2 regions of the Paraglaciecola sp. T6c genome follow, and region 1 is predicted to be linked to the other one. Evidence: riboswitches for the same ligand, from Rfam matches in the RefSeq annotation. Region 1 holds a riboswitch; the other holds the start of a gene.

Region 1 (15,657 bases):
GCAGCCGCTTCAAAAGAGTTCAGTAGGTTTTCGCCACCGACTGAATCAAAGATGACGTCAAAACCAGTACCTTGGGTGTGCTTTTGTACATAATCAGCAACCGTTTCTGTTTTGTAATTAATGCTGGTCGCGCCCAATTCTTCAATCAGTGCAGTTTGCGCATCTCCGCCCCCCGTTGAAAAAACGTTAGCACCGAAGTAACGGGCCAGTTGCAATGCGATGTGACCCACACCGCCAGAACCACCATGAACCAAGACGTTTTGACCTTCTTTAACCTGTGCGCGTTTTAGGCCTTCGTAGGCAGTGATGGCAACTAAAGGCAATGCAGCGGCTTCACGAATCGATAAATTTTTAGGCTTAGTCGCGATTAGTTTTGCGTCAGCAAGCATGTATTCGGCAAGAGTACCCTGTAAATCGGCTAGCCCACCAGCGCAGCCGTATACTTCATCACCCACGGTGAAATCCGTGACTCCTTCGCCTACTGCTTCGATGGTACCCGCGAAATCCATGCCTAATATGGCTGGAGCAGGTGGCGACAATGGCAAGTCTGGGCCCATCTGCCTAATCATCATGTCAACTGTATTAACGCTGCTGGCGGCAACACGCACTAGCACGTGGTCAGGCTTAATTTCAGGCTTGGCTATCTCGGTTGGCGTAAAAACACTGGAATCACCAAATTCATTTACAATCATCGCTTTCATCACAAGGGCCTTTTTATTGATTAATAATGTGCATTGTAACCACTTCACTTTGTAGTGATAATCGGGCAATGGATACAATCAGTTTTTAGATTTAGTTGATAATAGAATGAATATTGAACACCTCAAGCTTTTCGTGCGTATCGCCAGAACCTGCAACATCAGTGCAGCGGGCCAAGAACAGGACTTATCACCTGCCGTAGCAAGCGCTTATATAAGCAAACTTGAAGATAACTTAGGTGTTCGCCTTGTACATCGAACCACCCGCAAGGTGTCATTAACTGAAGAAGGTGAAGCGTTTTTACCTCATGCAGAAGAAATACTCACGAATATAGAAACCGCGCGGGCTTCTGTGGGAGATGGAGAGCACAACCCAAAAGGTGTGTTGAGAGTCACGGCTCCGGCCTCTTTCGGGCGGATGCATATTGTTCCCGCATTGGATGAATTTTTAGCGCGCTATCCAGATTTATCAGTGGATTTTCGCTTTAACGACTCGATAGTCGATTTAGTTGAAGGTGGCTTTGATATTGCGATACGTGATGCTGCTTTAAAAGACTCAAATTTGTTTGCACGCAAACTCGCGCCAGATCGCCGTATTATTTGCGCTTCGCCAAAGTACATAAAAAGCCATGGCGCCCCTAAAATCCCTCAAGATATAGACGCACATCAGTGCGTTAATCTAATGGGGTTAGACACTTGGGATTTTGAAACAGATAAAGGCTCGGTGAGTATTAAAGCAACGGGTAGAATCCGTATTGATAATGGTGAGGCAGTACGAGACGCTGCCATTGAAGGCTCAGGCCTTGTTATGTCATCTATCTGGTGTGTCTATCAGGCTTTGCAATCTGGGCAATTAGTTCAAGTGTTAGAAGATTACCCCATGGTATCCAAAACGGCGATTTGGGCAGTTTACCCGAGTAATCGCCAGTTAGCGCCAAAGGTGCGCGCTTTCATTGATTTCTTCTTGGCATATTATGGGCAAACCCCTTATTGGGAGCGAGCGTTGCAAAAGTAGTAACTCACAATGTTCACAGCAATAGCATTTGCAGTGCGCGATAGTTATTTCCTGTGCCAATGATTGACAAACGGCCCTATCGTCCCTATGTCTTTTGGTGGTGGCGTTAACAGTTTGATTGAACACGCTTCGCGTTGAAATGTTACCAGCGTCGATTGAAATTCAATGCTGATTGTATATGTCAGTTTATTCATAAAATAAGGAGTCAATATGTTAGGCGAAAATCACTCACTTAATAGCGATTTCCCTGAGTACAGAGAAGTCATCTCAGCACTCAATAAAAATGATGCCAAATTTGCTGAGAAGGCAAAGCAGTACGACGAATTAGATAAAGAAATACGCGTGTTAGAACTTAAAGACGCTCCTATCGATGACGAGGCAATGCACCAGATGAAGCACGATCGCGCAATGTTGAAAGACCTACTCTATCAGCGGATACTCGAGGAAAGTAAATAAGAGGCTTATCGAGCACGCTAATTAGGAAGTACCTGTTTCAGGTACTTCTTGTATCCCCCCTGTTTAATTCCGTTTGACTAAACACATATCACTAAACGTTTTAATTGCTAAGCGCTTACCTGAGAAACCATTTATCTGAAACCAGATCAGTATAACAATCTATTACGCTTAAAAGACTAGCCCGCCTTAGGGGTTCATGAATACTGTGGCTGGCCCTGCAAATGCACTTTTTAACGGTGCACACATGTTACTGAAAACTCTCACTCGGGTAATATCCACTGCAGCCGTACATAATGGACAATCTGAACACGGGCAATTTGATCATAGCCAATTTGATAATAGGCAGCATGGTTAAGTCGCTGCCACATAGAGTTAATTCGATGAAGACTCCTTTACTTAGAGGTAATACGCTGAATAATGTCATCCATGGCGGCCACTATTTTTTGCGTTTTTTGCTCATCTAGGGCGTCACGATGTGGTTGAGCGAATTGCTCAATATCATTGTCATAATATTGACCAGAGGCCTGTGAAAACTCTTCAGATAACGCACCGCGACATAAAATATCTGCACCTACACGCAAATCACTGCCCGCCATGCCATAGGCATCTTTTACCATCTTGCTGCCGAGCAGGGATTTGGGGTTTACTGCAACAATCACTGGTCCTTCCTGCGCGAACGATAATCCTAACTGACGCGACCACATGGTTAGCGCAAGTTTACTTTGGGCGTAGGCTTGCGAGTCGCTTATCGATTGATTGCCCGCTAATGCCGCCAGACTCACAGGCGCTTGAGCTGCCGAAGACACATTCACCACACGAGCGTTTTTAGCGAGAATAGGAAGCAATGCCTTCGTTAGTACATAAGGGGCTATCGTATTAACCACAAACCGCACGTCGAGTTCATCAGCCGTTATGACAGATGGTACTTTAAATACACCTGCATTATTAATTAGCGCATCAAGCACCTTGTGCTTTTCTTTAATTGCATCGGCCAATTGGATAACTTGGCTAACGTCGGACAAATCGGCCAAATAACATTCTGTTTTATCACTGCCTGTTGCAGAGGTTAATGCGGCCTGTGCATCTTGCAACTTACGATTATTGCGACCGTGTAATAGCACTGTATGACCAGCAGATAACAACATTTTTGCCGTTTCAAAGCCAATTCCGTCTGTTGCGCCTGTTACTAAAACTGTTTTACTCATGCTCGTCTCTCCAAGTGATAAAATAAAGTAATCTAACGTTAGCTGAACGTTGTCAACGCGCGGTAACAATATTTCTAGCGAGGCATCATTCAGCCAAAATAAATGCCAGCACTTATTGCCTTATGGGAAGCATCAACGCTTCAATGTATAAACGTTTCGATTTCAAACACCAGTAGATTAGCACTCAAGCATTTACCTGATAATGACTAGGAAAACGGAATCAGTTTATAGAATCGATTGATAATGGTGATAACCGACTGCATTGAGTTGCGCCGATTTGGGAGCAATTTCCCGTTTTAGTACTGTATTTCACCTCTGAAAACCCGCTTATTGCTTAAACGACTCGCCAAAGTGCGGGCATCTTCGATTAACGCTTGCAATATACACTGTGTTTATGACCTCCAGCCCCTAGAATTCGCCTAAGTTTAAGAATCTTATACAAAATTTAATTATCGATTGATTAAAAATGTTTGTTAAAAGTCATTTACAAGTTACTAGCATTGCCTTATATTCGAACAAAGAAGGGTAACTTTTTAGCCCTAAAACCACTAAATGTACGATTAAATCATGTTTAGGAAGGAAGCCAACTTACTATGTCACGTAGAAAGAAGTTCAGCGGTGTACAACTCAAATCACTTCGCAAAGAAGCTGGATACACGCAAGGCGAACTCGCGTTACGAGTCGGTATAAGTCGGGAAACTGTGTCGGCCATCGAAAACGAAAAGCCTGAAACCATGAATAGCATAGGTGTTGAGGTAATTAGTAAGTGGTGGGCAGTGTGCAGGCAAAAAGCATCAGAGCAAACCCGTGAATCTTTCTTTTCTACTGTTATGGATTATTTCGGTTTCAATCATACCTAATGCTATTGCGCGCGTACTTACCTAAACTAATTACGGCCCTCTTTGGAGGGCTTTTTATCGCCGCAGGTATTTTAACGTTTAATGACGCAGTTTTATTTGATCTTCTATTTATAGGAGTTTTGGTATTCACTGCGTTAATTTGTCGCAAAGATATAAATGTGCTCGGTGTGATCACAATTATTTTTTTACTACGTGCACTCGACGAAGCAGTCTGGTTTTTTATAAACGGCAATATTGAGACTAAACTCTTACTCTATTCATTTAGTCTAGGGATATCGTATTACTTGAGGCATGATTGGGCTGCAAAATTACTACTAATTGTTACCCTGATAATATCAACTACTGAGATTTACTGGTTTGCTTCTTCATACCCCCCACCAGAAATTTACTGGAATATAGCACTAATAATCGTCACTCTAATTGCTAGAAATTTGATATTTTCAAGAGTTAGTATTACCGAGAACTGGTTTAATTTACGTTCTAAGTCAATAAATTTAGATTGGACAATATTTCGCTTATACGGGTTATCTCTTATTTTACAGGTAGCCGTTGTTTTAGAATATTTAATTCGGCACCTAACTAACTCCCCCCACGTGCTCGTTTTTTATTCCGTAACCCCCTATATAATGCAGGTAATTTCAATATTAGCGATATGGGTAACTTTCCAAGAAAGTTATAAACTCCTGCTACCAAGATTATTGAAAGCCTAAAACTCCACATCTGCTAAGAAAAACGACATAATCTTATTCGCGAATATTCGCTTTAATTAAGACAAGTCGAGGAAGTTCAGATGAAAAAAATTATTTTGGCCGTTGGTTTTTCACTTTTTTCAGTTGTTGCTAATAGCTCTTTTGATAATAAAAATGAATACATTAACTATAATCCCCAAATACCAATTAATACCGTTCGTAACTTTTCATTAATTCTAGATGAGTTAGCAAACAACTCACCTATAAATGCTATGATCAGCGTTAAAATGAAATCACCTGTCGTTGCTATGGTGAGCGGTAAAATGAAACCACCAGTTATCGCCATGACCAGCAGCAAAATGAAGCCACCTGTCGTTGCTATGGTGAGCGATAAAATGAAACCACCAGTTATCGCCATGACCAGCAGCAAAATGAAGCCACCTGTCGTTGCTATGGTGAGCGGTAAAATGAAACCACCAGTTATCGCCATGACCAGCAGCAAAATGAAGCCACCTGTCGTTGCTATGGTGAGCGGTAAAATGAAACCACCAGTTATCGCCATGACCAGCAGCAAAATGAAGCCACCTGTCGTTGCTATGGTGAGCGGTAAAATGAAACCACCAGTTATCGCCATGACCAGCAGCAAAATGAAGCCACTTGTCGTTGCTATGGTGAGCGGTAAAATGAAACCGCCTGTCATTGCTATGGTGAGCGGTAAAATGAAACCACCAGTCATTGCTATGGTGAGCGGTAAAATGAAACCACCTGTCATTGCTATGGTGAGCGGTAAAATGAAACCGCCTGTCGTCGCCATGACCAGCAGTAAAATGAAGCCGCCCGTTATTGCTATGAATACAGGTAAAAGTAAGCCGCCTGTTCTTGCCTAACACTTAGCCAAATAAAACAAAGATATAAGCTAAGCAAACTAACGACATATCAGTTTATCAAGTAGATTAAGCCTCACTCTGTGAGGCTTAACTTTCCACACGCGTGTATAAATCGCTGGTAACGATTCTGCCCATAGCCCCCTCAAATAATGTGAAATTAATTCACCTTGTGGAATCCAATCCACATTTGTTGGCATACACTGCGCCTGACAATAGAAAAACAGAGTTTTTTTATATGCTGTTTTAGCTCTGTTGTAGTTTCAATAAAATTATGAGGAATAAAAGCATGTATATCACAGGTGCAGATCTAAGAAAAATGAGACAAGACGCTGGCTTAACCACGGTTAAAATGGCAAAGCTTGCTAACGTTAAAACACGTAAAACCTATGAAAACTGGGAAAAAGAAATTGGTAGCCCTAGCATGAATCAGTTCATTGCCATGTGCGTAGGTTGTAACTACAACTCATCTAAGTTTGTTAAGCTAGCGATCGAACGTCAAGATCCTACTCAACAGTTAAACATTTCTTCAGCTCGTAGATAATGTTTTCGATGTGAAGCCCGCAAGGGCTTCATCGATTATCAATGTCGTTTAGCTTTAGTCACCCAGTACTAACTTCATCATCAACGCGTCTTCTCGTCCATCCTGCGTTTCATAATAGTCTTTACGACACTCAATTTGCTCGAAACCATATGCTTGATATAAGCCTATTGCGGCAACATTAGATGCCCTAACTTCTAACCAAACGCAATGCATGTGTTTATTTACGCACAATGCTAAAAAATGTGACATCAACACCTTACTTAGCCCTCGACCGCGAAACGCTTCACCAACAGCTATATCCATCAAAGTGGCTTCATCAACCACAAATAATCCAACATACAAGCCTGCATACATGTCGTCTTGCAGTAACGCATAGGCTTGATAATTATCGGTCAAGCAATCAGCAAACACAGGTTCAGACCAAGGGTGAGTGTGCCCTTGGCAATGGATGGCATAGGCACATCGGTAGTTATCTTGATTGAGCTGAATTAAATCAGTCATTATTGTGCTTGAAACCAGATAACGTCGCCCACAGCTGTTTTTTAGTAGAAGATGAGAAACCGTTTCCGTATGCAGGGGTTGTTAGTAATCTCCCCTCTAACATCACGTCATCACCAACCTGCCACGCGAATGGATACCCGTCGTACTGAGTACACTGAGCATCCGCTATCTGCTCGTAATTTTCTTTTGAAATACCAATGCTAGATAAAATATCATTCAAGAATTTTTCAGGCAATTCGGCTAGTCCCACACCTAGAACGAAACTGTTCGGCACTATTTTTTTATCTAATGTCGATGCTGTTGCTGAAGTTGCGCCGGATTGAGTTTTAAGGCGCTTTATCGCATCAGGTACTGGGCTGGTCTTTTTGCTGTCATTAGTTTTTGCAGGGTCGATATCTGAACGAATTGAATCTTGCGAGCTTAGCTGGCTAGTTTTAGGCTCTGAGCCCTGAGGGTACCAGGCAACAATGCCCATCTCGCCAAGAACAGCTTGTTGATACAAAGTCAGTGTATGTGTTGTTTTAGTATTCATGGGCATAGATTATCACGATATCTTAAAAGAAGGCGGGCGCCAGTCGTTAATTAGTAGCAATTTATCAAATCCCATTGTACTTCTCATCTCTCAGCGGGATAAATCCATAAGTCTAGGTCGTTTGAGATGTGGCTAACAATAAGGTGTAGGAAATTTGTCAGACGCTATAGGGCTTCTCACTCTGGAATAGAGCAAATAGGGTATTCTAAATACATGGGGGATATGACTGAAGAGTGGATCTGAAAAATTGGCAGGGGTGGAGGGATGTACTCACGTACTTCCCTGTACCTGACCGTAAACGGCGCTGCGCGGTACAAATTGTTCCTGACAATTTGTCAAACCCCATGGGGCTTCTCACCCTCCAATCGGGTAAAAAGTTATTTTTAATTCATGGGGAATATGACTGAAGAGTGAAGCTGAAAAATTGGCAGGGGTGGAGGGATTCGAACCCCCAGCCATCGGTTTTGGAGACCGCTGTTCTACCAATTGGAACTACACCCCTACTGAGGGGCTGAATTATACGTAACAAGGGTAAAAGGTAAAGTGCTTTTATAGCTAAAATATCAGGTTTAGGTTCAACCGCTTATTTTATCGGCAGTATGACATTGTGAAGCGGTTATTTTCTTTGCTACAGCGTACCAAAGGCGACTAGTTAGATTAACTAACGGAAGCATTTCAGTGGTCTTTTGTAATACTAACGGCAGTGGTAACTGCGTATTTTGTGCATATCTTGATAGCAAATAAGTTTGAACCTCAAAATTGAGATTATTGACTTCGATGCAAGCCGCTAAGTCAAAGTAACGATTTGATAACGCGCAATATTCCCAATCGAATATCAGGTTAGATTGTTCTGTTGTGACATGCTGAAACGACAAATCATTATGGCAAAAAACTAAATCATGGGGCGGTGTAGCAGACCAAATGCTCGCTAACCCCTGCGCTTCCTCGTGCTCTTTCCAATATTGTTGCTGCGGCAATTGTGATAGATAGCCTGCCCACTGTGCAGGTAAATTCAGTCTATGCCCTTCAATATCTAAGCTATGAATGCGATGCAATGCATCAGCCAACTGACACGCTTTAATGTCTTCGCTCAGAGTGCTGTTTTCCAAAGTATGACTTTGTACCCAAGCATCTAATTGAAAACCAGCGGCCGTTGACAGGTAGACCGGCTCACAGGCCATCCCTTTCTGCCAGACCGCTTTTTGAATATCGAATAGCTGTTGACGATCAAGTTGATTTACCTGATCAGATTCGAACATTTTCATAAAAAATCGACCAGAAGGAGTGGTTAAACAATAACTTGTATTAACCGCCCCGGCCTTTTGAACTGGCTTTACGCTAAATCCATCTCGGCAGAGCGCTAGACTTGTTAGCTCAGCCAATACAGCTGAGTTAAGCTGATGCCGATGGGGCATAAGGCCTACCTACATGCTGTTGGCGCCAATTGATATAACCATATACCGCAAATAACACATAAAAAATAAAGAGTGCCCCCGTTAGATACATCTCTTTCGCGAAATACAAGTAACAGGCAAAGCTATTGATCACAATCCAATAAAGCCAGTTTTCTAACACTTTGTGCGCGACCATCATAGTGGTGTAAACACTGAATACTGTGATAAAAGCATCTAGGTAAAGGTATTGAGAGTCCAACCACATACTAGCAAAAACGGTCAGACCAAACGCGATACACGTTAATAACACTAATCGCACCAGGTGCTTTTGAATAGACCAGCTTTGAATGGGGATCTCGTCATCTTCACGCTGCTTCCATTGTTGCCAACCATATACCGCCATTAACAAGTAATAGGCGTTCAGTAAGGTATGAAACAGCAACGAAACTTCCCAAAATAACCAAGTATAAATGCCAGTGCTTACCAGTGCACAAGGCCAGCACCAGATATTTTCTCTCGCTGCTAGCCACACATAAGCAACAGCGAGTATTACCGCCGTTGCTTCTAACCAAGCCGTTGCTTCTAGCCAAGGTAGTGCAACAAACTGCTGAGCAATATTATTGAACAGCTCGATTAAGCCTTGCATTACACATCGCTGCTCATTTTGTCACCATTTAAGAACTTGCATACAAATATTGCCTGCCCGACTTCCTGATGACTGCGCTGCATTTCTTTAGCGAGTACTTGCATGGTTGCCAAATAGTCCCCGCTCACTAAAGTACTGGTAGCACTGGTGACTACCTTCAAGTGACCGTATTCATTCAAGCGGTCGATAAAAGTTTGGATCGGCTCAAGGTACTGTTCGTTTAACGGGTACATTGAAATCTCTGCGACTAATTTCATTATTAGCTCCTCTTGCTAAAAGTTGTATTGAGCACTGATGCCCACTTGACGGCCATCTCCCAGTTGATAATAAGGCTCCGGAGTGGCGTAACCTTCTCGTGGGTCATTGTTGAATCCACCAAAACCACGGACGTAGTAAGTTCGGTCAAACACATTTTTTACCCACACAGAACACGACCAGTCTTGTACATCAAAACGCATCGCGGTATTGACCAACACATAAGATGGTGACTTTTCGTCGTGACCGTCAGAAAAGCGGTATTCGTCCTTACCATCTGCGTCTATCGTCCAACTGACTTGCTCAGACAACTGCACATTGGCGCCAATATTGAAGGTGTAGTTTGGTGCTTGGGCTTGGTCTTGCTTATCAACAACCGAGCCATCGGCTAGGGTATAATCTTCAAAAGTGGCATCAAGCCAACCGAAATTAGCGTGCAAATATACACTGTCGTTTACTTGCCAGCCTGACTCTAATTCATAACCCCAGTTAGTGCCTGTATCAGCATTACCTATGATGTCAATGAATGTGGCGCTACCGTCTTCACGAGTTTGTACATCATAATCACTGACTTGGGTGTCTTCACGGTCCATGTAGAAAACTGCCATGCGAATAAAGGCGTCGTAATTGATAAAGTTGCCCTTTACCCCAATTTCGTAGTTCCAATTGTACTCAGGTTGATAAATACGCTTGTCCGAGCTGACCCGCTCATCTGGATTAAAGCCAGCGGCTTTGTAGCCCCTTGATACGCTGGCATAAACAGAGGCGCTATCGATACTATAATCAAGCACGGCTTTACCGCCGATCAACGTTTTATCATTGCTTTGGGTGAAACCGCTTATATCGCTGTAGTCTATTTCAAAACGATCGGCGCGAAGGCCCAAGCGTAAACTAAGGGTGTCAGACAGTTCGGTATCGACTTGCGAATATACGGCGAGGTTGTCTTGTTGATAACGACTTGTAAAGTCACCGTCTGCATAGGTGTATTGGCGCAGTAAACTCTCATCCATGGATTTCGAATACAGGCCAAATAACCATTGAGTTGAGCCATTGAATAAAGTTGAGTTGTCGTTTGATAAAAAGCGTATGTCAACGTTATCTGTATCGCGCTCTCTGAAATAGCTGTCTACGGAAGAATACTCGTCAGGATGAAAGCCGACGTATGTCCAATCTTCATCGTAGCTGTAGCCCATATCTGAATCTGATTGACTCAAAATAACAAAAACATCCGTAAGCTCGGTGTTTATTTCCGTTTTTAGGCCTAGGGCATGAGTTTTTTGGCGGTCGAAACCCGGTTCATCAGCACGTGATTCTCGAGTATTTTCCAGAGAAAACGCGTCATAACCGTTATCTATATCGAAATATTGATAATTAAGGTCGAAGGTCAACCAATCTGCAGGCAGATATTTCAGTTTTACTCTTGAGGTAAATTCATCTAGGTTATCGGTGTCGTCACGATTTAAAAAAGTATTCTGTACAAAACCATCACTCTTAAACTGTTGAACCGCCACACGATAGAATAGATTATCCGTTATGGCATTGCCGTAAGCGCCGCCTACACTCCATGTATTTTGCTCGGCAAGTGAAAATGATAATTTACCGCTTTGATCCGGTCCGGCATCAACGGTTTTAACCTTAATAACCCCGGCCATGGCACTTGCCCCAAACTCGGTCGCTTGTGGGCCGCGCAAAATTTCAACTTGTTCCACATCAAACAAGGTGCCCACACCTGCAATACCAGAGAAGTCAAAGTCATCCACTAGAAATCCAACAGATGGGTTACTTGGCTCTGAAAATTGGCTGCGCTCACCGATACCGCGAATTTGAATGAATCGCCCGCGAGATGCACCACTGGCAAAGTTGATATTGGCGCCAACATTTAAAATATCTTCAAGGTGTTGCGCTTGGCGAGCTTCAATTTGTGAATCGCTTAATATGGTTGCGCTTGCAGGGATGAACATTAACGCTTGCTGGCGAAAATCTGAGCTAACAGTAATACGTTCAATGTCTTTGGACTCATCAGCGTGGCTGGCGAAACTTGATGCTATGGATAGAGCAAGTAAGGTAGAACAAAACTTCATTGGGATCTCTTCAGTAAAGGTTGAAAAGATCCGGCTTTGCGGCAGATAAATGGGAGATGTTTACATTTTTGAAATGCGAACGAAATAACCATTCCTACGCCGGTATTATCCGGATCAGGTGTAAGGGTCATATCTCTTAAGAGACAAATCTCAGCCTTTCGGCACCCCTTGGTAGTTAACAAAATGAATCTCGACAGTGTTAACGGCGACAGTGTAGCAATACTGTCATCCAGCGCAAGCGCTGATTATTCGCATAAACATGACGTTAGGTCGCTTTATGACTCGCTAGTTTTAACTTAACTAATTTACTACTGCTAAAAATTGAAGATTCTTGAGTAAACCAAATTTGCCCAGATGGATGAGCGCACACACCTTCTACCTGCCCGTACCCTGGTAACGGTATGGTTTCAATTAATGTGAAATTTTTATCTAGTAGCACTATAAATGGATCACCAAAGCCTACGCGTTTCGAAGGATAACCAACCAAGACATACCGCTCGTTCATTTTGTCGTAATCCGCACCGGTGATCACACCTGGAATGCCTTTTACTGAGATGTGAGCGCTGAGTTTTTGTTTACTTTCATTTTTATCTACCAGATACACGTTGAGAACATCGGTACGCCAGCTTTTTGAAAATAAGACTAAGTCATCACCCACAGCGACTAACGCCTCTGCATCAAAGTCATGATTAAGCGACTCGTTTGCTTTGTGATTATTCCCTTCGTAAGACACACTAAGTTTTTTGGTTTTCGCTTTATCCATTTCATTTCGGGGTAACTTGTATATAAATACATTTTTCCGTGTCCCTCGATTGTTGCCTATATCACCCACATAGAAAAATTTGTCATCTGCAGTCAGGGCTTCCCAATCTTTATTTTTGACATTGTCTGGGCTGCGCAGAGACAAAATATCGCCGTCATCACTTAGTTGAAAAATAATAGGCGCATTGCCGGAATCATTAATACTGTAAATTTGATCTTTACCGGCACAATACAATGCCGAGCTTTCTTCTAATTCACTCGGTAAAGAATGACTTTCAATAATTGAATAATCTGATTGCCCCGCTACGGCACAACTATTTATCGAGATAAAACTTATAGCAAACGCAAGCCAAATTTTTCCGGTAAATCGCGGAAGCTCGGCAACACGATAGAAAGAACCTAAATCCATTAAGTCAGTCCCTTCATTTCTAACCTTGCTCGTTCTTGCAGCTCATCAAACGTTTTACCGTGGGCGACGGGTAAGCGCGTTTCACGATCAACACGAACAAATACAATGTCGTCTGCTAAGCAGATCGTTTTCTTTGTTTCTTTATTTCTCACCAAGCAAGTAACCGTAATTGAAGTACGGCCCACCTTCTTGGTTTCTAGCCCAAACTCCACTACGTCACCTTGTAACGCTGGTGATTCAAAGCTGATTTCACCAATGTGTTTAGTGACTAATTGATTCGTTTCTAGCTGACAAATTGCGTATATCGCAGACTCTTCATCTATCCACTCCAGTGCCCTGCCCCCGAACAATGAGTTGGCATAATTAAGATCATTGGGCATCACTAATCGTCTTGATAAAAAGCGCATTCGTATTCCTTGGTAACATTGCTTAAACTGGCGATAATTTCGAGTTTATTGTACAGATAATATCAGCGTGGATTTACACTTTAAAATAGAAGATTGGGTTAAACAGCGGAAAAGCCATGTTTTTCACCGCCAATTGGTGATTGTGAGCGGTGCTAAAGAGTGGGCTGAAAAGCAGGCTGAAAACTTACTTATTAATGTCGAGTCTCTTGCGAGTAAGCATCTGTGGGTAGGTGATGCCCCTAGTACTTATCAAGAGGTTAATAGCGTAGATTATCGTCAACACTTAGGCAGAGAATATAACACTCTTATCTATAACTGTTACTCGGGGTTAAGTGCAAATGCACTTATGGCCTATAGCGGCACTATCAAAGCGAATGGGTTAATGATTTTAATTTGCCCTGAGCTGAAAAGCTGGTCTCAATATACCGATCCCCTTTCCAAAAAACGTTACTCATACGGCTATGCTCAATACTTGGAGCCAAGTCGGTTTATCAACCGTTTGATATCGATAATTGAAAAAGATCAGAACACGGTTGTTATTACCCCATCTTCGTTTCGTGGACACAATGCAGTCATTGCGCCAGAGCACCTTAATCGACAACTAGATAGCGCGACTTTAGAGCAAGATAAGGTTGTTAGTAGCATTATCAAAGCTGCGTCTGGACACAGAAATCGCCCCTTGGTGGTCACTGCAGATAGAGGTCGAGGCAAGTCCTCGGCGCTTGGTCGGGCTGCACGAGCTTTAATGTTAGAGCAAGAAAAAAGGATCCTTATTACTGCCCCGATTAAGCATAATGTCGAACAAGTATTTGCATTTGCCACCGCGCCAGAACGAAGCACCTCGAATAAGAATGGGAGTTTAGAATTTGTAGCACCTGACGCATTGGTGTCGGGGTGTTACCACGCAGACCTACTATTTGTTGATGAAGCTGCTGCAATCCCCCCCCCTATTTTAAAAACACTTTTAGATACATATCCTAGGGTTGTTTTAAGCTCAACTGTCCATGGATACGAGGGCGCAGGTAGAGGATTTGAATTACGTTTCAAGCCATACTTAGAAACTGCGCACAAAGGTTGGAAAAGCCTAACTCTTAGCACGCCGATACGTTGGTATGTAAATGACTGTTTAGAGCATTTTTGGTTTACTGTTTTTATCATGCAAGACTCCAATTCAAGTTCACACGCCCAGCCACAAAGCAAAGTTACTGGGCAGAATAAGATACCTGAAAACCGGGAAACCTCCCCCATGAGGTTAAACGAATTTAAGTGCCAAGAAGTATCTAAGAAGCGACTGGTTGACTCCCCAGAACTATTGTCAAAAATATTCTCTTTGCTTATCAGCGCGCATTATCAAACGAGTCCTGATGACTTATTCAGATTACTCGACGCCCCTGAACAACGAGTGTATGTTTGTACACTCAACGAGGATGTCATCGGCGTTGCGTTAATTTGTTTAGAGGGAGGAAGCGCCCTAGCAGATATATCACAAGAAATACGGCTAGGTCATAGAAGGGTAAATGGTCATTTAGTCTCCCAAAACTTGGCCTTACATACCGCAGATGACAAATTCGTAACGTATGAGCAATGGCGGATTGTACGAATAGCGGTTAGCCAAGACTATAGACGCACAAGCATCGCAAGCACATTGTTAAAGTTCGTCGAATCATCCGCGATTGAACATGACATACCGTTAATCACAAGTTCATTTGGAGCAACCACAAATTTACTAAAATTCTGGGGGCATAGTGACTACGTTCCTTTAAAGCTTGGCTTTAAGAGAGACGCTTCAAGCGGCGAAGTTAGTCTGATTGTGGGTAAATCCTTAAGTCCGACTACTTCTACCCTATTAAATAAACTATCACTGCAATTTGGTGAAGAACTTATTTACCACGCTTCCCGTTATCACAGAAGCATGGATACATCTTTGCTCGCGAACCTGTTAACGTACTGCCAGCCAGAAGAGAGCTGTACGCGTACTCGGTATCGGGTTGGGCAATTTATTGCATCTAGCTCTCCTTACATGCCTTTCTCTCAGTTATTAGCAAAATACGTTTTGAACAAACTAACTAAAGTAAATAGCGCTAATACCCTTACCAAGGAAACTGAAATCCTTGTAGCTGCCTTAATACAATTTAAATCGACTCAAGATTTAGTCATAGAATTTAATTTAAACGGCAAAAAAGAACTGAATACATATATAAGAAACGCGATAGCCAGTATTTAGCATCCCTACACCTAGCATAGAGCTCAAACCTGACACTTTGTCGCGGGGAATGCTTCATCATGGACGTGTCTATACCGTATTTGATACTTCCCTGG
Region 2 (15,657 bases), 720 kb from region 1:
AGTAAAGTCTTCTTTAAATCCACGAACAGAGATACCTGAAGTACGACCGCCTACCCTTTCACCTGACATACCAGGCAAACGCGCTAACGACTCAGCGATAGACGAGTCTGGTAATTTACCAATATCCTCAGCTGAAATGGCTTCAACAATCGAGGTGTTTTCCATTTTTACTGCTTGGGCACGGATAAGAGACCCGCGAATACCCGTAACTTGAATAACTTCTGTGTCATTCCCTGGGGCATCTGCAGCTGCTTCTTGAGCAAATGCTGTGGGTGTTATACCAAACGCAAAACCGCTAGTGATTAGCGCGGCCTTGATTAAATTAGGTTTAAAATTTTTCATGTGTGTGTATCCCGGTTCGAGACTCAAATGGAAACCTAGGTATCGGTTAACAACTTGTAGTCAAATGTTACAGCTTTGTTCTAGTTGCCGCGATATTACAGTTACACATGGTGAATGCTCAATGTCTTGCATACGTATTCAGTAAAAATATACAACATAATTTTAACAGTACACTTTTGAAACGATACGGCAAAAATTACGTAACCCAATGTTTTAATTGACGTTAAAATCAAGAAGCTATTAGGGCATGAAAAGTTTATGTTAACTATCCACACTGACTAGATTTGTTCTGCTACCTAATCTTGTACAATTTTCAATGTTAGCCTTATGCGTTCATAGGCCAACAAGAATTAGCTCTCGCCTTCAACGTTACGTAAAACAACCAATACCATTTTAAGAGCCTTACCCAATCTCGTGTAAAGGAGTGCGGTGCCAGCGAAAGCAGTGCCAACGAAAATTTATTGCAAATGTTTAAGGCACACAGCAACAGGGCGTTGAGCACAAAAAGTATTGCGAGAATGCGAACAAAGAGGCTGCTATTGATAGAGAGAGTATGCGCAAAATTCAAGCATGGATGATGCGCTCGTTTAGCTGGCGTTGCTACTATCGCCCCTTTCTTGCCAAACACATACTAAGAACTGTCTGTATCGGAGGTAGCTTTGCTGAGTTGAGACCCAAGCGGAATGCAAAGTGTACGACCAAGGGCGTGTATTAAACGTTAAGCACTAGAAAAGCGTACAAGAGCATTATAAGCCAATGAAAAAGCGCAGCCTTTAGCATGCGCCGGTAAAAACGAGTTGCTGTTGAGCGTTACTGCTGAGAATGCAGGCCAAACATATTGCCTTCGGTGTCGGTTACTAAGGCGCAGAACCCATGTTCCCCTAACGACATTTTTGCCCGTTCAACCTTGCCACCTGCAGCCTCGACTCGGCTCTCTTGGATGGCGCAGTCTTCACACGCAAAATACACAAGCGTGCCGTTACCGCCAGCGCTAAAGCCGTCCATTTTCACCAACGCCCCAGAGGCACCGTAATTCTCCATGTCTGACGGAAACACTAACATCTGCGCATTGCCGTCTGTAGGATCGCTTAACGATTCCAGTTCAACCGCTAATACCGTTTGATAAAATGCTTGTGCTCGTGGCATGTCATCTACATATATCTCAAACCATCCTACTGGATTGCTCATTGTGTATCCTCTTTTTGCTGATGTGGGTGAGTCATGAGTTTTGTCGCTGTGTCCTTATTTAGCAAGGCGGTAAAGAGATTGAGTGCCAAGTTGCTAAGCCAAAAATGCTGACTGCAAGTGTCATGCAATACTGTCACTGCTTCAAACTGAACAACATTTAAAACCATTTCACGAATTGAGAGTGACTAAGTAACTCGCCTAAACCGCCCTTTAAGCTATACACCCGCCCATACCCCTTCGCTCGAAGACGTAAGGCCGCTTTGTAGCTACGTTTGCCTGACTGGCAATAGAGTAAAATAGGCTGGGTTTTATGTGAGAGTTTTGTGCCAACCCGATCAGCAAAGTCATCACTCAAGGGCAGGCATTGGCCACCAATATTAAAGCCTCGATGCTCGTCTGCGCTTCGCACATCAATTAAACCGATGTCTATCACTTTACTTTTACGGGCACTGTTAAGGCAACTTTCAGGAGCGCCCTCTAAACGCCCGAGCTGTTTAACAAATTGCTCGGGGCTCAGTTCAATTTGCGACCGAATTTGCGACTGAATGTCATCAGTGATGTGTAGCCCAGGTTCTTGCCCAAGCTCTTTAGATTCAATCGGGTCAGCAGTTTTAAGAGGTTGGCAACGTAGTACCTGTGACGGACTCGCGCAAGTACACAGCTTATTCTGCTGCAATGCAATACTGCGAACCTGATTACTGATACCTGAAAAGAAATGTAACTTGCCCTGGCTTTCATCTTGTAAATCTAAAAGATAGCCCAAGCAGGTATTGGCTTGCAGCAGACCCACTGCACCGACCACGCTACCCAATACACCCGCTGAATTGCAATCCGCGACGTCAGCCGGGATATCGGGAAAGATACACCTGAAGCAAGCGCAGCTAGGTGTGAACAAGGCTACTTGCCCTTCTAGCCCAAGTACACTGGCATAAACCCAAGGTTTATCATGCGCTCGGCAGGTATCGTTGATCTGTAAGCGTGTCGCAAAGTTGTCGGTACAATCAAGCACAATATCTGCTTGCGCTACCAAGATATCAATATTCGACTCGCTAAGCAGCTCATCCAGCGCTGCCACAGTGATAAAAGGGTTATTCTCACGAATACGGATTGCAGCAACATGCGCTTTAGGTTTACCCACGTCTGTGTAGGCAAACAAAACTTGGCGATGCAAATTCGTTTGAGAAATGCTGTCACCGTCAATGATGGTGATATTCCCGACCCCTGCAGCACCTAAGTACATCGCCACGGGGCACCCTAGTCCGCCAGCACCAACAACCAGCACTTTGGCATTTTTAAGGCGAAATTGCCCATCAACCCCCACCGCATCTAATTGTATATGGCGTTGGTATTGCTGCCACTCACCCGCGCTAAACAAGCTCATAATGCCAGCGCTCTCAATAACGATTTTGTCACTTTAATAGGGTTCTCGGCTTGAGTAATATAGCTAATCATAGCAATACCCGATACACCAAGCCCGTGGATCGCGTTTGCTCGCTCATGATCAATCCCCCCAATGGCAACCACAGGGTAATCTAATAATTTTTGCCAGTACGCTAACCCTGCTAACCCTTGCGGGACCCACGGCATGTCTTTGCTTTGTGTGGCGAAAACCGGACCATATGCAATATAAGAAGGTTTCAGCGCATGGGCGCGTGCAACTTCATAATGACAATGGGTACTAATGCCTAAACGCATTCCCGCTTCTAACAATTGCTTAATTGGGTTCGACTCATTTTGAGCGGCAGCGACTAAATCTTCTTGGCCTAAGTGCACGCCGTAGGCCCCGTGCTTAATAGCCAGTTGCCAATAATCATTGATAAACAAACGACACTGGAAGCGCGTTGCTATTTCAACCGCGCGTTTGATTTCCTCTTCAAGTGACTGCCCAGTTAAATCTTTTATTCTAAGTTGAATGGTAGTCACCCCAAGTGGCAACAAGGTATCCAGCCAGTGTGCGCGATCAACAACGGGATATAAGCCCAGTGATTCGTCGCCAATACCTGGAAATGGGTTCTCTTGTTTCTGTAATACGAGAGAGCTAAGTTCGCTCGTCGCCATCAGGGACTCAATATACAGACCGGGTAAACTGCGCTGAGTGGCAGGAAAACAAAGGATTTCGACGCCACCTTTGTTATGGGTGTCTTGATAATTCAGCTGGCTCTGTTGCTGTCGGAGACTCTGCTCACTTGTTAACTCAGGCGTGTCGAAAGAAGCGAGTTCCTTAATCTGCTTATCATGGGTGTCTTGATAATTCAGCTGGCTCTGTTGCTGTCGAAGACTCTGCTCACTTGTTAACTCAGGCGTGTCGAAAGAAGCGAGTTCCTTAATCTGCTTATCATGGGTGTCTTGATAACGTTGTTTATCATGGGTGTCTTGATAACGCACGTCTTGATAACGCACGCTTTTGGCGAGTAGGCCTTTCGCATTGTGTAGGCCCTGGGTAATGGCCATTTTCCCTATGACAATAGCGTCTTTTAAGCAGTAACCTAGGGCGATAGCGCTGGCTATTGCTGAGGCGAGTGCGCAGCCGGTGCCGCGTGTATGAGGTGTGTCTACCGGTTCATTTTGCAGCCAAAACTGCTCTTCTGGGCTGTAAAAAAAATCTAGACCCATATGATCAGCATACTGCCAGTGCCCGCCTTTGATTAGCACCGCCTGAGCCCCAATTTCAACCAAAGCTCTAGCAGCCCTTCTTAAATCCTTGGCAGTTTCGATATCAAACCCAACAAGCGATTGTGCCTCAGGAATGTTAGGGGTGAGCAAACTACAGTGAGCAAGTAGCAGCCTATTTATATTTCTATGGCTGTCGGTGTTTCGCTTACCGTGTAATTCAGCGCCACTTGTTGCGGCGCCAACGGGGTCACAAATTAACGGGATTTTTAGCCTCTGACGAACCGCAATGATTTGTTGCGCTTGTGCTTCGCTGGCAACGAATCCTGTTTTAATTGCCTTAGGACGAAATACCGATACGGCCTCAATTTGTGCGCGAAACATAGCGCTATCGACAGCGTTAACCGCAAAAACCTGTTGGTTATTTTGTGCTGTCACGGCTGTTAACACGCTGGTGCAGTGTACAGCTAATGCATGCTGGACTTTTACATCCATTTGCATGCCGGCTAGCCCTGCGCTGTCGCTGCCAGAAAAGGTCAAAACCGACGGCTTTATACCGTTATTTAACGACTCGGGATCGCTGACTATTGCATCATGGCTTATCATGCTCAGCCACCTCGCTCATTTTTGTCTTGGTGCCAAAATGGGGTACCTATCACGGGCGTACTGGGTTTCGCTAAGTCCCGTTGTTGAATAACACCTGCCTCAAAACCACTTCGCCCTGCGACAATACCATCTCGAAAAGCTTGGGCCATTAATATAGGATTTTGCGCCTCAGCCACAGCCGTGTTAAGTAATACTCCGTCAAAACCTAACTCCATTGCTTGCACAGCATGAGAAGGTGCGCCAAGTCCTGCGTCAATAATCAAGGTGGTATCCGGTAAACGCGCTCTGAGGGTTTTGAGTGCATACGGGTTCATCAATCCCCGTCCCGTGCCAATTGGCGCTCCCCACGGCATCACTATATTGCAGCCAGCATCGACCAATCGTTCGGCTAAAACCAAATCATCAGTGGCATAGGGAAAAACTTCAAAGCCCTGCGCGATAAGCTCTTTGGTAGCTTCAAGCAATGCGAATGGGTCGGGTTGTAAGTTATATTCATCACCCAACACTTCAAGTTTTATCCAGTGAGTGTTAAACACCTCTCGCGCCATATTGGCAGTGTGAACAGCGTCTTTTGCGCTATAGCAACCAGCCGTGTTGGGCAGTATATGGCAATTCAAGCTTTTTATATGTTGCCAAAAGCTCTCGCCGCCTTTCTGACTAGGAGACTGGCGACGCAATGAAACGGTGATCACTTGAGCGCCCGACGCTTGAATAGCTCGCTGCATAATGTGTGGGGATGGGTATAAAGAAGAGCCAACTAAAAAGCGACTGCTGAGTACTTCACCCGCAAGTTGCCAACTCATGCTAGCCGCCCTGCATAGGTGTGAACGCATCAAGAGCATCCTGCTCTTGCAGTACCACAGTCTCATGCTCATTTTTAGGCACAAACTGTCCATTAACCGCGACCGCACACATAGCAGGTGCATTGAGTTCTCGAAGGACGTCAGGCAATGACTGTTGCGTTACCTTGAACGGCTCGCCGTTAAAATAAATAGTTAACATGCTACTTCCTGAATTAAGTTCTCAAATGTTGATTTGAAATCGCTATTGAACAACCTGTCGCACGCCTGTTCAGCGAGTATGGGCGCTAACAAGTAACCGTGACGAAATAGACCATTGATGCGTATAACCCGCTGATTAAAATATATTTTAGGTAGGTTATCTGGGTATGCTGGGCGACAATTCGTCGCAGTTTGTACAATCTTTGCTTCACCAAAACCCACGTCAATGGAATACGCTGCAGACAGCAGTTCAAGCGTCGAGCGCACTGTGATTGGGCCAGTATCTTCGCTTTCGATTTGACTCGCACCAATCACAAAATGATGGTTGTGCCGCGGTGCAATATACAACTTGTATCTCGGATGCATCAGTCGCACTGCGTGCTTAAGCTCTACCTCTGGCGCATATAGGGTAATGACTTCACCGCGCACCCCGCGTAACTCAGGTATTTGCTGCCCGAACGTTTCCTGTTTAGTGGCGTTGTAGTTGAACTTAGTCCGCCTTTGGGTATCAGCAAGTGGGACTTGCTTTGCGCCAAGTCCGCGGCAGTCAATCACATAATCAAATACCTGTTTTCCCTCAGGCAAGACTACCGCTGCGCTATTGCCATTATTATTTCGCTGTTCGTTATCGACCCTGAGCACGTGCGAGTTTGACTGCCACGTCACAGCTGATTGCTCAAGGTAGGATGCAAGGCCTGTCATCACCTCAGCGGTATCAACCCATGCTTCGTTCGGGAGATAAAGTCCGCCGTCAAAGTGTTTTGCTAATTGCGGAGCATAATGATGAAGCGCTGCTTGGGTTAATAACTGCATATGTGAAAACTCTTCATCTTGCGCGAAATCTGGCAACTTACCCATTAACTGGCGGGAAAACTGCTGAAAATCGGCTTTATCTTCGCGGTGCGCCACCACTAACGTGCCCTGAACGAACAACGTGAGTGGTTTAGCCAAGTGCAAATTTAGGCTGTTAATAACATCCGGCCAGCGCGTTAAAGACGCCATCCCCATAGAAAACACAGCAAGCTCTGCACTTTCAAGCTCGCTATACGGTGCTAACATACCAGCTGCTGTATACGCAGCAGCACTGCCACTTTCGATGGGATCTTTATCAAATATGGTGAGCGAAATATCCGCTTGGCGGTGTAATAATTGCCACGCCATCATTCGCCCCATAATGCCTGCACCCACAATGGCAATGCGCATTTTGTGTTCACTTTGCACAGCCACAGGTTTACTCCGTCTGAGCGACGTATATCTGTGCACCTGCGGCGGTAAACTCAGCGGATTTTTGCGCCATACCGGCCTCAATGTCAGTATTTTTCAAATCCGCTGAATATTCGCGCACCTCTTGAGAGATTTTCATAGAGCAGAATTTAGGCCCACACATAGAGCAAAAATGGGCGACCTTCGCTGCATCTTTAGGCAAGGTTTCGTCATGAAATGCGCGGGCAGTATCAGGGTCTAGGCCTAAATTAAACTGATCGACCCAACGAAATTCAAAACGCGCCTTAGACAGTAAATCGTCGCGGTAGCGAGCGCCTGGGTGACCTTTAGCAATATCCGCTGCGTGAGCGGCAATTTTATACGCCATGATCCCTTGCTTAACATCATCTTTGTTCGGCAAGCCTAAATGCTCTTTGGGGGTTACGTAGCACAGCATTGCACAACCATACCAACCAATGATCGCAGCCCCTATTCCACTCGTAATATGATCGTAGCCAGGGGCGATGTCGGTAGTCAGCGGGCCAAGCGTATAAAATGGTGCTTCATGACAATGTTCGAGTTGCATATCCATATTTTCTTTAATCATATGCATAGGCACATGACCTGGGCCTTCGATCATAGTTTGTACATCGTGTTTCCAGGCAATTTTAGTCAGCTCACCAAGCGTAATCAGCTCGGCAAATTGCGCTTCATCGTTAGCATCGGCTAATGAGCCTGGACGCAAGCCATCACCGAGGGAAAAGCTCACGTCATATGCTTTCATGATGTGGCAAATGTCTTCAAAATGGGTGTATAAAAAATTTTCTTGATGGTGAGCAATGCACCATTTTGCCATGATAGAACCACCACGGGAGACGATGCCTGTAACGCGGTCCACCGTCATAGGAATATGATGCAACCGCACCCCAGCATGAATTGTGAAATAATCTACGCCCTGCTCGGCTTGCTCAATCAAGGTATCTCGAAACACTTCCCAGGTCAGGTCTTCAGCAACACCCTTGACCTTTTCTAACGCTTGATAAATAGGCACGGTGCCCACGGGAACGGGAGAGTTTCTAACGATATAGTCGCGAGTAGAGTGAATATTCTTGCCCGTTGACAAGTCCATAATGGTGTCGCCGCCCCAACGAATTGACCACACCAGCTTTTCGACTTCTTCTTCAATGGAAGAACGCAGTGCTGAGTTACCAATGTTGCCATTGATTTTAACCAGAAAGTTGCGCCCGATTATCATGGGTTCGAGTTCTGTATGGTTAATATTGGCTGGGATAATCGCTCTGCCTTCAGCCACTTCTTTGCGCACAAACTCTGGTGTAATGGGCTGCAAATTGGCTCCCAAAGAATTACCTTTTAGTCGCTTATTACGCTCATCCGTAGTGAACTCATTGCTTAGGGCTTCCCGAGCTTGGTTTTCGCGAACGGCAATATACTCCATTTCTTTGGTGATAATACCTTTGCGGGCATAATGCATTTGGCTGACATTTTTACCAGGTAAGGCACGTCTTGGCGTGCGCTGCAAAGCATCATTGTAATATTGAAAAGCGCGTTCTTGATCGAAGTGTCCGTTGTCTTGGGGTTGTACCTCACGACCTTGATATTGTTCAGTGTCGTTTCGAGACAATACCCACTCACTTCGCACATCAGCAATGCCTTTGTTGACGTCTATGTCTACGGTTTCATCGGTATAGGGACCTGAGGTATCGTACAAAGTGACGGCGGTCCCGTCGGTTAAACTGATTTCGCGCATGGGCACACGAACGCTAGGATCGTTAGGCGATGCAACATACACTTTTTTACTGGCTGGAAGGGGTGTGCGTGTAATTTTTTGACTTTCAGAGGAGGCACTAGCCGGTGCGTTAGCAACCGCTTCACTGGAAGAAAGGACAGTGTTCATTTTGTTTTCCTTAAAAAAATACAGGCGCGCGGAAAACGAAAACAAACATCCCTTGTGAGGATGTGCTGCTCATTCCTACGCCGATACTAGTCGGATCAGGTTCTACGGGTTTGTATTACTACATCTCAGCCAAAAAAGGCGCCCCGAGAGCGAGTGCGGATAATAGGACAACAAATTTAGAATTACTAGCCCCACGCCAAAGGAATTTATTTTACCCAAAAACACATATGTTGCTGACTTAAATAAAAGCACGATTGACACATTTAAACCAAAACCGCCTTAATTACAAAAACCTGTAAATTCGCTAAAAATACTGAATTTTGTCTATATAATCCCATGAAAATCATATTAAACACTTAAATTTGTGAAATTTAGAAGTGCTAAAAATTTAACGTTAACCGCTTTTAGCGACACGTTAACGAGGGCGATAGGATACAATTCGGACGAGCATTACCAAGGGTAGAGGTTCAAAAATATTTTATCCTAGAACAAAAAAAGTGAAGTCTTTTTCAATGACCTCACGCAAATTCGGAGTGAAGCTAGATAACAAGGATGTAAAAAACCACATCAAGGATCAACAGCCACTAGCATTAACCCGTATTGATACACAGCAAACGCTGTTATCATTAGCCCATTATTTTTTATAAGGGCGTTACCATGAAATTATTGATCCGCAATTTAGACCGAGCCACCACGCAAGACGAGCTTCGCACCCTTTTTGAAGGTTATGGTGTTGTTCAGTCATGCACTATTGTGATTGATCCCGCAACGCAAAGCTCAAAAGGCTTTGGCTTTGTTGAAATGCCAAAAGCAGGCGATGCAAAAGCCGCTACTATTAATCTGAACGGCCATACCTTAGGTGCAAATAAAATACGCGTGAAGAAAGCGGAAGAAAAGGCAACAGATAAACCAGAAGACACTGAGTAACGAATATTTACAGCAATAGCGAAAATATTATTAAAACCCGCTTCTGAGCGGGTTTTTCTTTGAGCGTTTATCTATCTTCTTACAATATTTATTTATCTTCTTACAGATTAAAGGCGCATTAATATTTGTCCGCTTACATCCGCTGACGCGTTACTCATGTCACAATTATTCAACTTTCGTGTTAGTAGCGCTCTTCTTATGCAAATGCCGTATTAGGCATGCAAACTGGATAATTTGCATTTGGACTACGAAGATCAAGTCTCAGAATTTACCAAGTAACCCTATCTTCGCGTTTAGGCGCAACAGACTGAAAATAGTAAAGCTCAGTTAGCGTCTTACTACCCGCTCTACTATCAAGGCTCCCTCAAGCGGATCAAACCAGGGCGATAGCTGATACAGCTGAACTTGCCTTGGCGACAATAATTACGACAACCGATTGCGACTCCGGCGATAGACCAATTGGTTGCATTGCTTAACGACTCTCTATGATGCACTTTGGTCAAGTGCTCTATTTAGCTGGAAAAATTCCCCAGACCCAGCTAAGCACAATGGTTACGCCCAAACCCGACGTTAATACTTATAAGTATTCCACTGTATCTACTCGACTCACTATTACTTTAAAAGTGAAACCAATTATTCAGATTCAAGTACGGATGCGCATCAAGGATTAACTATCTTACCCAAGTAATTAGCATTCCTTGAGTACTGCGCAATTATCACTGTCAAATTGAAGAGCAGTTAATAATAAAAAATCCATGGTAGTCCACTTATATCGAGACTGGCTTATGGGTGTTTTATTTTAAATTGACAGTGTCAATATAAAATATATTATGGGCGTCAAACACCGAAATAGTAAACCCAAGTGTATGCAAAAAATGTATGTGCCAGAAGCGCTAAAGAGCCTCAATGCCTAAAGTGTTAACGGATGAAGAGATACAGTGTTTTCGCAATCGAATGTGCGATCACGCCTTGGTTTCATTTGCTAAAAGTGGCGTAGAGGGTATTTCATTGCGCGGATTAGCCGCTGATTTACGTTGCAGTCGCACTACGCCCTATCGTTATTTTAAAAACAAGGCTGATATCCTTGCAGCGCTGCGCCAGCGTGAATTTGCACGGATTGCCGACACCCTCGAAAATGCTTTAGCCCAAGAGCCAACCCAAGATAAGCAGCTGAGCGCACTTTGCCATGCCTATTTTGATTTTGCATTGCAATATCCAGATTCCTATCGCGTCATGTATAGCGTAGCTCAGCCTGACTTAAGCAAATATGCAGCTCTTGAACGTGAGATTTTACGTAGTAGCGCGCCGATGCGCCAAGTGGTGAAGTCAGCGGTAAGCGCTGGGATCTTAAAAGGTGACCCAACAGATATATGTTATGTAGTTTGGGCCGGAGTCCACGGCTTGATATCGTTGCACTTATCGCACATGTTGGGTGAACAACGAGATATAGCGCAGCTTGCAACCGTCATGATTGAGTCCCTAGTGCGTTCAGTTAGCGTTGCACCCGCTTTATCAGTTTCAATTTAGGGATTCGAATGAAAGTTTCGAATTAGAGTTTCGAATTAGAGTTTCAAATTAGACAAAACTAACGAAAATAAACATTATCAAGGACAACACTATGAGTAACAAAGTAGACGCATTATTCGCCCCCTTTACCCACAAAGGCTTATCGCTAGATAACCGCGTAGTAATGGCCCCAATGACCCGTGAGTTTTCTCCTGGTGGAGTACCTACTTCAGACGTCGCCGATTATTATCGCCGCCGCGCACAAGGTGGAACAGGCTTAATTATCACCGAAGGCACGACCATAAACGATCCTGTGGCAACCATGAGTGATCGTATTCCTCAGTTTCATGGGGATGCTGCTCTTGCAGGATGGAAAAAGACCGTTGATGCAGTACACGGTGCCGGGGGTAAAATCATGCCTCAATTGTGGCACGTAGGCATGGCGCGCGTAGCGCAAAAAGCGCCGTTTCCTGAATTACCTAGCGTCGGCCCTTCTGGACTGTTCAAGCCAGGTAAACAAGGTGCTGAGCCAATGACCCAAGCACAAATTGAAACGGTTATTAACGGCTTTGCGACTGCAGCTGCGGATGCTCAGCGAATTGGTTTTGATGGTATTGAAATTCACGGTGCTCACGGATATTTAATTGATCAATTCTTCTGGGAAGGCACTAACCAACGTACTGACGAATGGGGTGGTAGCATGGCTAATCGCTCTCGTTTAGCGGTAGAAATTGTCAAAGCAATACGCGCAGCTACCTCACCTGACTTCCCCATCGTATTACGTTACTCACAATGGAAACAACAAGATTACAGCGCAAGGCTGGCTGAAACGCCGCAGTTACTTGAAGAGTTCTTAGCGCCCTTAAGTGATGCAGGTGTGGATATATTCCACTGCTCTCAGCGCCGTTACTGGGAAAATGAATTTGAAGGCAGCGATTTAAACCTTGCTGGCTGGACTAAAAAGCTCACCGGTAAACCCACTATATCCGTTGGCTCTGTGGGCTTGAATGAAGACTTTTTCAGTGCCTTTGCAGGTCAAGGTTCGAATACACGCTCTATCGATGATTTGATCGAGCGTATGGACAAGGGCGAGTTTGATTTAATTGCCGTGGGTCGTGCGTTACTGCAAGACGCAAACTGGACCAATAAAATTCGCAACGGAAAACTTGAAGAACTAGAACAGTATTCAGGTGAAGCGCTAACGACCTTAGTGTAAGTTAACGACCTTGATGTACATTAGCGACCTTAGTGTAAGTTAGCGACTTTGTCGTAATATTATCAGCGCTTTACATTTTCCAATGTGTAAAGCGCTTTAAATACAGTGTTCAAATTATCGTTTTATGACCCAATCAAACAATGATCAAGCCAGTGATGTAAACCATCCACGTGCAGCGAATGCGTTAGCCAAACGCACCTTATTGTTAGCTGCAGGCGCCATGGGATTTGCCCAAACCGTGCTGTTTGCCATACTCGCCCCCCTTGGGCGTGAAATTGGTTTAGTGGAAGTGCAAATCGGGGCCATTATTTCTTGTTCTTCGTTAACCATATTTTTGGTCAGTCCTTTGTGGGGACGCGCCAGTGACATGTGGGGCAGAAGAAAAGTCCTGCTGATTGGTTTGTTTGGCTATTCAGCAGGTACCATTTTATTCGCGGGTGTATTTCAAGCTGCCCTGCTGGGTTACCTGATCCCCCTTATTGCCCTTGCGCTTTTGATCACAACACGAGTAGCCAATGCGGTGGTGATGGCAGCGGTTTCTCCCTCAGCTAACGCTTACATGGCAGACATAACGACAGTACAAGATCGTATCAAAGGCATGGGAGCCATAGGCGCCGCAACCAATATTGGATCAATATTAGGCCCCGCCATAGGTGGTTTGTTGGCAAGTATCAGCTTGATTACTCCTTTGTATTTCTCGGTATTATTAACGCTGGCAGCCGCCATATTGGCCGTTTACGCCCTACCCATTTTGCCTAGACCAGAGCATGTTAGAAAGCCTCAGAAATTAAAATACACTGACCCGCGCATATTTCCCCTCGTGATAGCTGGAGTTATGTTATTTATGGGCTTTGCCATAGTGCAACAAACTATCGCCTTTCGTTTTCAAGATGTACTTGGACTTGATGGCACACAAACAGCAAAAATCGTGGGGATAAGCCTCATGTTATCAGCCGCTGCTGCGCTAATTGTCCAATTACTGGTTATCCCTCGATTATCTGTACGCCCTTTCGTGCTGCTGCGCATATCCATGCCTATGATGATGATTGCATTTGCGATTATGGCGACAACGGACACCCAAAGCATGTATATGTTAGCCATGTGTATTCTTGGCTTAGGCATGGGCCTAGCAGGGCCTGGGTTTATGGCGGGAGCATCAGTTGCGGTATCATCTGACGAGCAAGGAGCCGTTGCTGGCGTAGCAGGTGCCTGTCCACCTTTAGGGTTTACTGTAGGGCCGTTATTAGGCACGTACTTGTACTCAATTGATGGTGCTTTACCTTACTGGTTCGCGTTTGGTTGCTACTTTTTGTTGTTTTTCTTCACCATGAAATTTAAAGACCGAAAATAGGTAGCCACCGTTAGAAATGAACCGGCGATGCCAGCGCTAGAACACGTTTCCTGACCACTTCGTCAATCAAATTGTCGTGCATGTCCTTAGGCTTTACATAGCTGTCCATTATGCCGTTAATTTCCTTCAAAAGAGGCATCAAACGTTCCTTGTCTTTGGCTTTTACATCGTATTGATTGAGTGACCGTAACAAGCTGATTGACGCATTATTTAAGCTATTATTCTGCCTAGGCGTGGGGTTGTCATGTGCGGTTGCCAAGCCCAACAGCCGACTGACTTGTTGAACCACATCATCGTTATATTCAAAGGCCGACACACTGTTTTGTCCGAAAATCGTTTTGCACTCATTTACAAATCCTCGGTAATCAAGATGTTGCGAAAACCACTTAACGTCTAACATTTCAGCGAATGATAAATTTTTACCATAACAAGGGTTACTGGCCACCTGAGGATTACGAATACATTGCTTGTAATAACTTTCGATAAATGCGACAGGCTCGCGAAACCATACCCACACCTGCACATCAAATAACGTGGCAAGCTCCCCCAATAACGTTTTTGAAGCATCTGGGAAATCCCACCAGTAGTTATAGATCCCCTCTGATGACAGAATAATGGTATGGGTATCATCTTTTATTTGTGAGATGACATTGCTCATGTTGGCCACAAAATTTTCCACATGCGTGGTCACTAGATTTTTCTCAAACCATTGATGAGCAGGTGCACCGGGATTATTTGATGCCGCTAAGTTATGCGGGTACAAAATTCCATTACCTCTTAATTTACGCTGTTTCTTACTTAGGTAGGTTTGAATACTCGTAGTGCCTGTTTTTGGCGTGCCAGCATGAATGATGAGTTTGATTTTATTGACATCAGGTCCTTGTGCGTGATTTTTCGATGTTGCGGGACTGCGTAAGTCCAATTGGGCGACTAAGTCTCGGGTAAAACGCATTATGGGGTCGTCCATTCTATGGCTAAGCCTTATATTAATTCAACGGTGCACCAGCTAATGGCACCAGAGTCTTTTGCTGATTGCTTAAAAGTTAATGGATCTGCTGAATACCGCGATACTTCATAAATCTAGATGCCCAAAATGTACCAAAGAGCGCACCAAATGAAAGGGTAAACATGATGATAACGGGCAAGGATGGTAGAAACTCGTTCATCCATTGATTTACGCCCAGCCAATGAACACCTAATGCGCTAACAAAAGCAATGAGACTAAGCTTATTGGCAGTGAAAAAAAGGGGGATATCATACCATGCGAGTTCGTTGCACCTTTTGAATCGTGCGAATCCCCAATAGACGTAAGATACAAAGCATAGAATAGCCATAAGGCACACTAGGGCAATATCTCTATAACTCGTTAAATCATCTAAAAGCACATAACCGATATTCAATACAAACATAGTGATAGCTAACCAGAATATCACCAATGGCCCTAAAATCAGTCCCACTTCTCCCCCTTAAGTTTGCTCAACATACTTGATATGTTTGAGATTAGTTCTATTTGATTTGACCTAATCTAATCAAAACACGCTTCATTTAATCAAAATTTTGTAATGGCGGCGTTATCCCGTATTTTTCGAAATAACGGTTTATTTTACCGCTTTTTCGGTATTCCAACATGGTCCTTGCCACATCATCATAAATGGCATTGGCTTTGGCGTTTTTAGCAATGCTTATGTAATAAACATTCTCGAAGCTATCCACTAAGGTCGCCTTTTTAAAACGACTTTTAAATAGGCCTTCCCATTGAGTCTCGGAGGTGACCACTACATCTACTCTACCA

What was found. A riboswitch is a leader RNA that binds a small molecule or an ion and turns the genes downstream of it on or off. The one in region 1 is predicted to bind thiamine pyrophosphate.
Region 2: it holds a riboswitch for thiamine pyrophosphate, as region 1 does, so the genes downstream of both, thiC (phosphomethylpyrimidine synthase ThiC) here and PATL_RS06875 (TonB-dependent receptor) in region 1, are expected to answer to the same signal.

Annotation. Positions count from the first base shown of each region.
Region 1 covers NC_008228.1:1,615,584-1,631,240, reverse strand. The annotation lists gene PATL_RS06945 (zinc-dependent alcohol dehydrogenase family protein) at 1-701, opposite strand, end outside; gene PATL_RS06940 (LysR family transcriptional regulator) at 808-1,713, shown strand; gene PATL_RS06935 (YdcH family protein) at 1,924-2,169, shown strand; gene PATL_RS06930 (SDR family NAD(P)-dependent oxidoreductase) at 2,562-3,374, opposite strand; gene PATL_RS06925 (helix-turn-helix transcriptional regulator) at 3,968-4,234, shown strand; gene PATL_RS06915 (hypothetical protein) at 5,025-5,810, shown strand; gene PATL_RS06910 (helix-turn-helix domain-containing protein) at 6,097-6,351, shown strand; gene rimI (ribosomal protein S18-alanine N-acetyltransferase) at 6,406-6,852, opposite strand; gene PATL_RS06900 (hypothetical protein) at 6,845-7,384, opposite strand; tRNA gene PATL_RS06895 (tRNA-Trp) at 7,810-7,886, opposite strand; gene PATL_RS06890 (choline/ethanolamine kinase family protein) at 7,960-8,799, opposite strand; gene pnuC (nicotinamide riboside transporter PnuC) at 8,777-9,424, opposite strand; gene PATL_RS06880 (hypothetical protein) at 9,424-9,681, opposite strand; gene PATL_RS06875 (TonB-dependent receptor) at 9,697-11,760, opposite strand; TPP riboswitch at 11,835-11,939, opposite strand; gene PATL_RS06870 (hypothetical protein) at 12,026-12,931, opposite strand; gene PATL_RS06865 (acyl-CoA thioesterase) at 12,931-13,338, opposite strand; gene PATL_RS06860 (tRNA(Met) cytidine acetyltransferase TmcA) at 13,406-15,562, shown strand.
Region 2 covers NC_008228.1:2,330,928-2,346,584, reverse strand. The annotation lists gene PATL_RS09880 (TonB-dependent receptor) at 1-342, opposite strand, end outside; gene PATL_RS09875 (VOC family protein) at 1,153-1,530, opposite strand; gene PATL_RS09870 (HesA/MoeB/ThiF family protein) at 1,688-2,911, opposite strand; gene thiE (thiamine phosphate synthase) at 2,908-4,746, opposite strand; gene PATL_RS09860 (thiazole synthase) at 4,749-5,549, opposite strand; gene thiS (sulfur carrier protein ThiS) at 5,551-5,748, opposite strand; gene PATL_RS09850 (FAD-dependent oxidoreductase) at 5,742-6,974, opposite strand; gene thiC (phosphomethylpyrimidine synthase ThiC) at 6,979-8,865, opposite strand; TPP riboswitch at 8,921-9,021, opposite strand; gene PATL_RS09840 (RNA recognition motif domain-containing protein) at 9,523-9,792, shown strand; gene PATL_RS09835 (TetR/AcrR family transcriptional regulator) at 10,699-11,319, shown strand; gene PATL_RS09830 (NADH:flavin oxidoreductase) at 11,411-12,514, shown strand; gene PATL_RS09825 (MFS transporter) at 12,639-13,865, shown strand; gene PATL_RS09820 (hypothetical protein) at 13,876-14,832, opposite strand; gene PATL_RS09815 (hypothetical protein) at 14,909-15,322, opposite strand; gene PATL_RS09810 (substrate-binding periplasmic protein) at 15,411-15,657, opposite strand, start outside.